2 regions of the Aeromonas salmonicida genome follow, and region 2 is predicted to be linked to the other one. Evidence: predicted binding sites of a transcription regulator. Region 2 holds the regulator's gene; the other holds the start of a gene.

Region 1 (4,977 bases), 1.2 Mb from region 2:
CCTTTTTATAGGTATCGATGGGCAAAATGCCCTGGGCATAGGTGGTCTCGTTGAACGCCGGGCAGGGGCCGAATTCGCGGGCCAGCTGCACGGAGGCCTTCAGCAGGTAGAACTGGATCGCCTCGAAGGTGCGGTGGGTCAGCGCCAGACCGGAGCCATCGGAGTAACGGGCGCCGTTCTTGGCCAGGTAGTAGGCGTAGTTGATGACGCCAATGCCCAGGGTGCGACGGTTCATGCTGCCTTTCTGGGCGGCCTTGAGCGGGTAGTCCTGATAGTCGAGCAGGGCATCCAGGGCGCGCACGGCGAGATCCGCCATCTCTTCCAGATCTTCCAGCTTCTCGATGGCGCCGAGGTTGAAGGCAGACAGGGTGCACAGGGCAATTTCGCCCTCTTCGTCATCCACGTTGTTGAGCGGCTTGGTGGGCAGTGCAATCTCGAGGCAGAGGTTGGACTGGCGTACTGGCGCCACGCTTGGATCGAACGGGCTGTGGGTGTTGCAGTGATCCACGTTCTGGATGTAGATACGACCGGTGCCTGCGCGCTCCTGCATCATCAGGGAGAAGAGATCGACAGCCTTGATGGTCTTCTTGCGAATGGCCGGGTCCTGCTCGTACTTGACGTAGAGCGCTTCGAACTTGTCCTGATCCGCAAAGAACGCATCGTACAGGCCAGGGGCATCGGACGGGGAGAACAGAGTGATGTCGCCGCCCTTGATCAGGCGCTGGTACATCAGCTTGTTGATCTGCACGCCGTAGTCCATGTGACGGACCCGGTTCTCTTCCACGCCGCGGTTGTTTTTCAGTACCAGCAGGCTTTCCACTTCGGTGTGCCACAGCGGGTAGAAGAGGGTGGCCGCACCACCGCGTACGCCGCCCTGGGAGCAGCATTTGACCGCAGTCTGGAAGTACTTGTAGAAGGGGATGCAGCCGGTGTGGAAGGCTTCGCCGCCACGGATGGGGCTGCCCAGACCACGGATGCGACCGGCGTTGATGCCGATGCCGGCGCGCTGGGAGACATAACGGACGATGGCGCTGGCGGTGGCATTGATGGAATCCAGGCTGTCATCGCACTCGATCAGTACGCAGGAGCTGAACTGACGGGTCGGGGTACGCACACCGCTCATGATGGGGGTCGGCAGCGAAATTTTGAAGGTCGACACCGCATCATAGAAACGCTTGATGTAGCTCAGACGGGTATCTTTCGGATACTTGGAGAAGAGGCAGGCCGCTACCAGTATGTAGAGGAACTGCGGGCTCTCGTAGATCTCGCCGGTGACGCGGTTCTGCACCAGGTACTTGCCTTCCAGCTGCTTGACGGCGGCGTAGGAGAAGTTCATGTCACGCCAGTGATCCAGGTGCTCGTTGAGCTCCTCGAATTCCGCCTGGGTGTAGTCGGTCAGCAGGTGCTTGTCATATTTGCCCATGTCTACCAGACGGGCGACGTGCTGGTAGAGGTGGGGCGGCTCGAACTGGCCGTAGGCTTTCTTGCGCAGGTGGAAGATGGCCAGACGGGCAGCCATGTACTGGTAATCCGGACTTTGCTCGGAGATCAGGTCAGCAGTGGCCTTGATGACGGTTTCGTGGATATCGGCGGTACGGATACCGTCATAGAACTGGATGTGGGACTTGAGTTCCACCTGAGAGACCGACACGTTGTCGAGCCCTTCGGCGGCCCAGTCCAGCACGCGGTGAATTTTATCCAGATCGATGGGTTCTTTGTGGCCGTTACGCTTCGTCACAAACAAGTTCATTGGCTGATGACCTTCAGTTGATTCCCGAAAAACCATCGCACTGCGCTGGCCTCGGCGCCGTGAACGGCTGCGGGAGGTGGGGGCGTATTGTGCGATGAATCACAAGATATAGTGTTATTTTGAGTTCGAGCTACAAGATAGTGAGGTCGCCCTCGCTTTGCAATCTGTGGATAAGGCATTAGCTGTGGATAAATTGTGGGTGTCGAGACCCATGTTAGTGGACGCTCACAGTGAGTGGGTTTTCATGCGTCCGATCCGGTAAATGCAAGTCTGATGATCGAACATGGAAAATTTAAATAACTTTTTTTGCTTGCGAAAACGGGGTGTTTTTACTAGCAAATTCAGTCTGGTTATCCCTTGTGCAGCAAGGGTCAAAAGGTGTCCTGTCCCAGTCTGTTGGCGGTTGCCAAACGGCAAAAAAGGGAGATCAATCCGGACCTCCCCTGGTCTCATCCTTGTGCCTGCAACGGTCGCCAATCGTGCTCATCTGGCCACCGATTGGCGATAAAGCTGCCTTTATGATCCATCAATCTGGCTGTCTGGCGGCAAACAGGATTAGCTCAGCTCGTAACGCAGCCAGTGGTGCAGGGCCTGCACGGTATCGAAGTGCAGATCCGCACCCCAGTCGGCGGGATCCTCGTCATCACTCAGATAACCCCAGCCCGCCACGGCGGTGCGCATGCCCGCATTGCGGCCCGCCTCTATGTCACGCACGTGATCCCCCACATAGAGGCAGTGGGCGGCGTCGACCCCCAACTGTTCACAGGCAAAGTACATGGGAGCAGGGTCGGGCTTGCGCACCGGCAGGGTGTCGGCACTCACAGTCACGCCGCAACTGGCAAGCTCGGGCAAGGCGGCCAGCAGCGGTTCGGTGAGAAAGCCCGGCTTGTTGGTGACTATGCCCCAGGGCAGGGCACGTTCGTCCAGCCACTCGATGAGATCCACCATCCCCTCATAGGGTCGAGTGCCGACGCAGAGGTTCGCCGCGTAGTAGTCGAGCAGGGCGGTGCGCAGGCGAGTGGCCCCCAGCTCTTCGAGCAGCTCATCGCCAAGCCCCGCCTTGAGCAGTCCGAGCGCGCCATGGGAGGTGGTCTGTCGGATGATGGCGTCAGAGAGCGGCGCAAAGCCTTCGCTCACCAGCACATGGTTGACGGCGGCGCCCAAGTCCGGCGCCGTATCGAGCAAGGTGCCATCCAGGTCAAACAGCACACAGCGCAGTGGTACCGGCGTGTTATCGATCATCAGCCATGCTCCGGGCGGATGAACTCCACCATGTAGTTGACGTCGACGTTCTTGCCAAGCTTGAACTGGTTGGAGAGCGGCGCGTAGTGCACCCCGCTCATGTCCCGTACCAAGAGGCCTGCTGCTTCACCCATACGACACAGCTCGGCGGGGGTGATGAACTTCTTGTGATCGTGGGTACCTTTGGGGACCATCTTCATCAGGTATTCGGCGCCGATGATCATCATCAGATAGGCTTTCGGATTGCGGTTGATGGTGGAGATGAACACCCGTCCGCCCGGGCGCACCAGGGTGGCGATGGCGCGCAGCACCGAAGCCGGATCCGGCACATGCTCCAGCATCTCCATGCAGGTGACCACGTCATACTGGCCAGGGGCCTGGCCGGCGTGCTCCTCCGCCGTCATCTGCTGGTATTGGAGTTCCACCCCTTGTTCCAGGGCGTGCAGGCGGGCGACCCCGAGCGGTTCCTTGCCCATGTCGATGCCGGTGACGTGAGCCTCCCGACGGGCCATGCTCTCGGAGAGAATGCCGCCACCGCAGCCGATGTCGAGGATGCGCTTGCCAAACAGGCCGCCGCTCTTGTCGGTGATCCAGTCAAGGCGCACCGGATTGATTTGATGCAGTGGCTTGAATTCGCCCTCCATGTCCCACCAGCGGGAGGCAATAGCTTCAAATTTGGCGATTTCTGTCAGATCGACATTGGCATCACTATTCATATTTTGTGGATCCTGTGGCAGGGCGCGCAGGTAGCAAGACTCGGGCGCAATCTATTGTCCTGGCGGGCATTATAACGGAGACACTTTGTCACACCAGCCCGACTTGTTACCCGGATTTGTGGCTTAAGGTATTTGGCTCAGTGTGTTACCATGGCGCGCTGTTTAAGCCAAAGAACAACTAATTAGGGATTAAGGCTTTCTATGAGCGATCTGGCCAGAGAGATCACGCCGATCAACATCGAAGAAGAGCTCAAGAGTTCCTATCTTGATTACGCCATGAGCGTGATCGTAGGACGAGCTCTGCCGGATGTGCGTGATGGCTTGAAACCGGTTCACCGCCGCGTTCTGTTTGCTATGAACGAGTTGGGGAACGACTGGAACAAGCCCTATAAAAAATCGGCCCGTGTGGTCGGTGACGTAATTGGTAAATACCACCCGCACGGCGACAGTGCCGTGTATGACACCATTGTCCGCTTGGCGCAGGATTTCTCCATGCGTTACATGCTGGTCGATGGTCAGGGCAACTTCGGTTCGGTCGACGGCGACAGCGCCGCCGCCATGCGTTACACCGAAGTGCGGATGGCCCGCATCTCCCACGAGCTGCTGGCCGATCTGGACAAAGAAACCGTGGATTGGGTGCCCAACTATGATGGCACCGAGATGATCCCGGCTGTCATGCCCACCAAGGTGCCCAACCTGCTGGTCAACGGTTCATCCGGTATCGCGGTAGGCATGGCGACCAACATTCCTCCTCACAACCTCACCGAGATAGTGAACGGTTGTCTGGCGCTTATCGAGAATGGCAATCTCACCATCGATGAGTTGATGACCTACATCACAGGGCCTGATTTCCCCACCGGCGCCATCATCAACGGTCGTGCTGGCATAGTGCAGGCCTACCGTACCGGTCGTGGCTCCGTCTATGTGCGTGCCAAAGCCGAAGTGGAAGTGGACGACAAGACCAGTCGCGAGACCATCATCGTTCACGAGCTGCCTTATCAGGTGAACAAGGCGCGGTTGATCGAGAAGATCGCCGAGCTGGTCAAAGAGAAGAAGGTCGAGGGCATCAGTGCCCTGCGCGATGAGTCTGATAAAGACGGCATGCGCATCGTTATCGAGATCAAACGTGGCGAGTCTGGCGAGATTGTGCTGAACAATCTCTACAAGCACACCCAGCTGCAGACCACGTTCGGCATCAACATGGTGGCGCTCGATAACAACCAGCCCAAGGTGATGAACCTTAAAGACATTCTGGATGCGTTCCTGCTG
Region 2 (4,977 bases):
ATTTGCGACACATTTTACATTTTATAAACATTTTTTTGGGTGGTTGGACTGTCTCTTTGATCCAGCTCACGTTACAATGCGCGGGCCCACTTCACCTAACGCGCAAACGATTTTCAGGAGAGAAACGGATGTTGAAACGTGACATGACCATCGCCAATTATGATCCGCAATTGTGGCAGGCCATCACAGACGAGACCCGTCGTCAGGAAGAGCACATCGAGCTGATCGCGTCTGAGAACTACACCAGCCCCCGTGTCATGGAAGCCCAGGGCTCCCAGCTGACCAACAAGTACGCTGAAGGCTATCCGGCCAAGCGCTACTACGGTGGTTGCGAGTACGTCGACGTGGTTGAAACCCTGGCCATCGAGCGCGCCAAGGAACTGTTTGGTGCCACTTACGCCAACGTGCAGCCGCATTCCGGCTCCCAGGCCAACAGCGCCGTTTACATGGCTCTGCTGCAGCCGGGCGACACCGTGCTGGGCATGAACCTGGCTCATGGCGGTCACCTGACCCACGGCTCCCCCGTCAACTTCTCCGGCAAGCTGTACAACATCATTCCTTACGGTATCGATGAGTCCGGCAAGATTGACTATGACGAAATGGAACGTCTGGCCGTTGAGCACAAGCCGAAGATGATGATAGGTGGCTTCTCCGCCTACTCAGGTATCGTCGACTGGGCCCGCATGCGTGAAATCGCCGACAAGATTGGTGCCTGGCTGTTCGTTGACATGGCTCACGTCGCCGGTCTGATTGCCGCTGGTGTCTACCCGAACCCGGTGCCCCACGCTCACGTGGTTACCTCCACTACCCACAAGACCCTGGCCGGTCCCCGTGGTGGTCTGATCCTCTCCGCCGCTGACGACGAAGATCTGTACAAGAAGCTGAACTCAGCCGTCTTCCCGGGCGGCCAGGGCGGCCCGCTGATGCATGTCATCGCCGGTAAAGCCGTGGCATTCAAAGAGGCGCTGGAGCCCGAGTTCAAGACCTATCAGGCTCAAGTCGTCAAAAACGCCAAAGCCATGGCGGCGACCTTCATCGAGCGCGGTTACAAGATCGTCTCCGGCGGTACCGACAACCATCTCATGCTTGTTGATCTGATCGGCCGTGAGCTGACCGGGAAAGAAGCCGATGCCGCTCTTGGCAAAGCCAACATCACAGTCAACAAGAACTCGGTGCCGAACGACCCGCGTTCCCCGTTCGTCACCTCAGGTGTGCGGATCGGTACCCCGGCCATCACCCGCCGCGGTTTCAAGGAAGCAGAGTCCATCCATCTGACCAACTGGATCTGTGACGTGCTGGACAACCATGACAACGACGAAGTGCTGGCCAACACCCGCGAAAAGGTGCTGGATATCTGCCGTCGTTTCCCGGTTTATGCCTGATACACCAGCCATGCTGGTTTGAGACCAATGCCACCTGCGGGTGGCATTGTTTTTTCTGTTTCGGCCCCGCCATGGGCGCCGAGCTTGTGCAGCAGACATAGGAGGCATAATGCCAGCCCAGCCCGGTATCACAGATGACGCTCTGATCGTGTCCATCCGTGCCCAGTACCATTTTCGCGATAGTCCGGAGGGGCTGCTGGCATGGGATGTACGGCGTCTGGTGCGGTTGAGCCAAGGTTTGCCGGTGCAAGCTGTGCCATTGGTGCAGATTGCCGAACTGGATACCGATCACTGGTACGGACACGGCGTGGTCAGACCCACGGTGCGCAGCATAGCCGAGCATTGTCAGTTGATTGCCAGTGCTTCCCTTGCCTATCCCATCATTCTGGATAGTGCAGGTCGGGTCATGGATGGCATGCACAGGGTGTGCAAGGCATTGATAGAGGGGCACACTCACATTGATGCGGTGCAGTTTGCGCAAGATCCGGTACCCGACCACGCAGGTTGTGAGCCCGACGACTTGCCCTATGACGACTGAGCTCAAGCTTGACTGAAGGGTTAAATATCGCCTTGCTGGCGGTATTTTTTTAGCTGGAGAAAGTGCGATGAAGAGAGTGCTGGAAATCCGCAGTTATCGGCTCAAGGCGGGGAGCCGCGCCGCGTTTCATGCGCTGGTGACCGAGCAGAGCATGCCACTGCACCGTAAATGGGGGATGGATGTGGTGAGCCACGGTCCCTCCCTGCATGATCCGGATGCCTATTTTCTGATGCGGGCATACGATGATCTTGCGCATCTGAGCGCTTCCCAGGCGGCATTCTATGCAACGGATGCTTGGCGAGAAGGCCCGAGAGACGCCATTGTTGCGCTGATCGAAACGGATGCAAATACCGTCATCAGCTTGCCTGCAACGGCCATAGACGGACTTCGCACCCTCTGAAGTGTTTAAGGAATATAGACGGTGACATATTGTTTTTCTGGGCTTTTACCGGTTTTGGATGGCCGTGCTACACTGGCCCGCCAAGATCCTGCCCCTGTGGTCAGGTGCCCTGTTTGTTAACGCCGGAGGTCCGATGCATTGCCCTTTCTGTAGTGCGGTTGATACCAAGGTGATCGATTCCCGTCTGGTGGCAGAAGGCCATCAGGTACGCCGCCGTCGTGAGTGCCTGCTCTGTCACGAGCGCTTCACCACCTTCGAGATGGCCGAGCTGGTGATGCCCCGTGTCATCAAGTCCAACGGCTCCCGCGAGCCCTTCAATGAAGAGAAGCTGCGTGGTGGCATCCTGCGGGCGCTGGAGAAGCGACCCGTGAGCATGGAAGCCATCGAAAAGGGGGTCAACCATATCAAGTCCTGCCTGCGAGCCACCGGTGAGCGCGAAGTCGCCTCCCAGCTGGTGGGTAATCTGGTGATGGATGAGCTCAAGAGCCTGGACAAGGTCGCCTATATCCGTTTTGCCTCCGTCTATCGCAGCTTCGAGGACATCCGCGAGTTCGGCGAAGAGATCGCCAAGCTGGAGAAATAAGCTTCCCAATGTCCGGTTACGCTGCGCTAATCGAACCTACAACGCCCATTTTCTCGCTTTGAACGGGAGCCCAGATGTTTAGTCAAGATGATTACCAATGGATGAATCGGGCCCTTGAACTGGCCCGCCGTGGCCGCTATACCACGGCCCCCAATCCCTGTGTCGGCGCCGTGTTGGTGAAAGCCGGCGTTGTGGTCGGCGAGGGATGGCACAAACGAGCCGGAGAACCCCATGCAGAGATCTATGCCCTGCATGAGGCCGGTGACGAAGCCCGTGGTGCGACCGCTTATGTGACCCTGGAGCCCTGCTCCCATCATGGACGTACCCCCCCTTGCGCCGAGGCGCTGATCAAGGCCGGGGTGACCCGGGTGGTGGCGGCCATGGTCGATCCCAACCCCGAGGTGGGCGGGCGTGGTCTGCGGATGTTGTCGGAAGCGGGCATCAAGACCGATTTTGGCTTGCTGTCGAGCGAAGCCGAGGCGCTCAATCCGGGCTTCTTCAAGCGGATGCGTACCGCTTTTCCGCTGGTGACCGTCAAACTCGGTGCCAGCCTCGATGGCCGCACCGCCATGGCAAGCGGCGAGAGTCAGTGGATAACGGGCCCCCTGGCCCGTGCCGATGTGCAGCGGCTGCGCGCCGGTCACGACGCCGTGCTCTCCAGCGCCGCAACCGTGCTGGCCGATGGCGCCTCCCTGACGGTGCGTTGGGATGAGCTGCCCCCTTCTCTCAAGGCCACTTATGCCAAAGAGACGCTGCGCCAGCCTCTGCGGGTCATCGTCGATTCCCAGAACCTGCTGACCCCGGACTTGCCCCTGTTCCAGAGCACAGGCCCTGTCTTGCTGGCCCGTCACAAGGCGGCTGGCGACTGGCCTGAATGGGTGCAGCAACTGGAGCTGCCCCTGCTGGATGGCAAGCTGGATCTGGTCAGCCTCTTTATGCTGCTGGCCAAGCGGAACATCAATTCCGTGCTGGTGGAAGCCGGCCCCAGGCTTTGCGGTGCCTTGCTGGACAAGGGGCTGGTGGATGAGCTGGTGCTTTATCAGGCGCCGAAACTGATGGGTGATGAGGGGCGTGGCCTGTTCCATCTGCCAGCGCTCACCCGTCTTTTCCAGGCGCCCAAGCTCTGCATCAAGGATGTGCGGCTGGTGGGACAGGATATCCGCATCACCGCCAGGATAGCCTGATTTTCCAATCGTTATCGGGGGCCGAACCGGCCCCGTCATCATCAAGGTGATCTGCATGTTTACCGGAATTATCGAAGCGGTGGGAACCCTTGCCGCGCTGCGCCGCCAAGGCGAGGACATGGCCCTCACAGTTCACGCGCCGACGCTGGATTTTGGCGACGTCAAGCTGGGCGACTCCATTGCCACCAATGGCGTCTGCCTGACCGTGATTGGTCTTGGCGACAAGAGTTACACCGCCGATGTGTCGCTGGAAACCCTGTCCCGTACCGGCTTCGCCGCGGCCAAAGTCGGCGATCCCGTCAATCTGGAGAAGGCCTTGATGCCGACCTCCCGGCTTGGCGGCCATCTGGTCTCCGGTCATGTGGACGGGGTGGGTGAGGTGAAGAGCAAGTCCAGCAGCGGCCGCGCCATCGAATACTGGATCAAGGCACCGGCGGAACTCTCTCGCTACATCGCCGAGAAGGGGTCGATCGCGGTAGATGGCATCAGCCTGACGGTCAATGCCGTGCAGGGGGACTTGTTTCGCCTCACCATAGTGCCGCACACCGCCCAGGAGACCACCATAGCCCGCTGGAAACCGGGTCATCACGTGAATCTCGAGGTGGATCAGATAGCCCGTTATCTGGAGCGGCTGATGCAAGGCAAGGCGCAGGACGCTGCTACCTCCAGCCTGACCCTGGAGAAACTGGCCCAGTCCGGTTTCCTGTAAGTGGCGAAACAGCTGACCAAAACGATTTTCTGTGATCCCGCTCTGATTGAAATGGGGCCCAGAGCCCCCATCTAGAGCAACATAATTCTGTATCAAAGTGAGCCTCCGGGCTCAATCCCCGAAGCAAGTTGATGGAGTAGCCCATGGCGCTGAGCACAACCCAGGAAATCATTGCCGATAT

Evidence for each region. The regulator NrdR, encoded in region 2, represses ribonucleotide reductase genes. The targets are predictions, from matches to a motif close to CACNNTATANNGTG.
Region 1: a site for NrdR is predicted at 1,851-1,864, ahead of nrdA (class 1a ribonucleoside-diphosphate reductase subunit alpha). Genes of this name have one in related genera too.

What each region holds. Positions count from the first base shown of each region.
Region 1 covers NZ_CP110645.1:2,319,867-2,324,843, forward strand. The annotation lists gene nrdA (class 1a ribonucleoside-diphosphate reductase subunit alpha) at 1-1,750, opposite strand, end outside; gene ONZ54_RS11110 (HAD family hydrolase) at 2,306-2,992, opposite strand; gene ubiG (bifunctional 2-polyprenyl-6-hydroxyphenol methylase/3-demethylubiquinol 3-O-methyltransferase UbiG) at 2,992-3,708, opposite strand; gene gyrA (DNA topoisomerase (ATP-hydrolyzing) subunit A) at 3,910-4,977, shown strand, end outside.
Region 2 covers NZ_CP110645.1:1,121,045-1,126,021, forward strand. The annotation lists gene glyA (serine hydroxymethyltransferase) at 129-1,382, shown strand; gene ONZ54_RS05535 (ParB N-terminal domain-containing protein) at 1,492-1,920, shown strand; gene ONZ54_RS05540 (NIPSNAP family protein) at 1,988-2,320, shown strand; gene nrdR (transcriptional regulator NrdR) at 2,454-2,903, shown strand; gene ribD (bifunctional diaminohydroxyphosphoribosylaminopyrimidine deaminase/5-amino-6-(5-phosphoribosylamino)uracil reductase RibD) at 2,978-4,087, shown strand; gene ribE1 (riboflavin synthase E1) at 4,143-4,796, shown strand; gene ribBA (bifunctional 3,4-dihydroxy-2-butanone-4-phosphate synthase/GTP cyclohydrolase II) at 4,940-4,977, shown strand, end outside.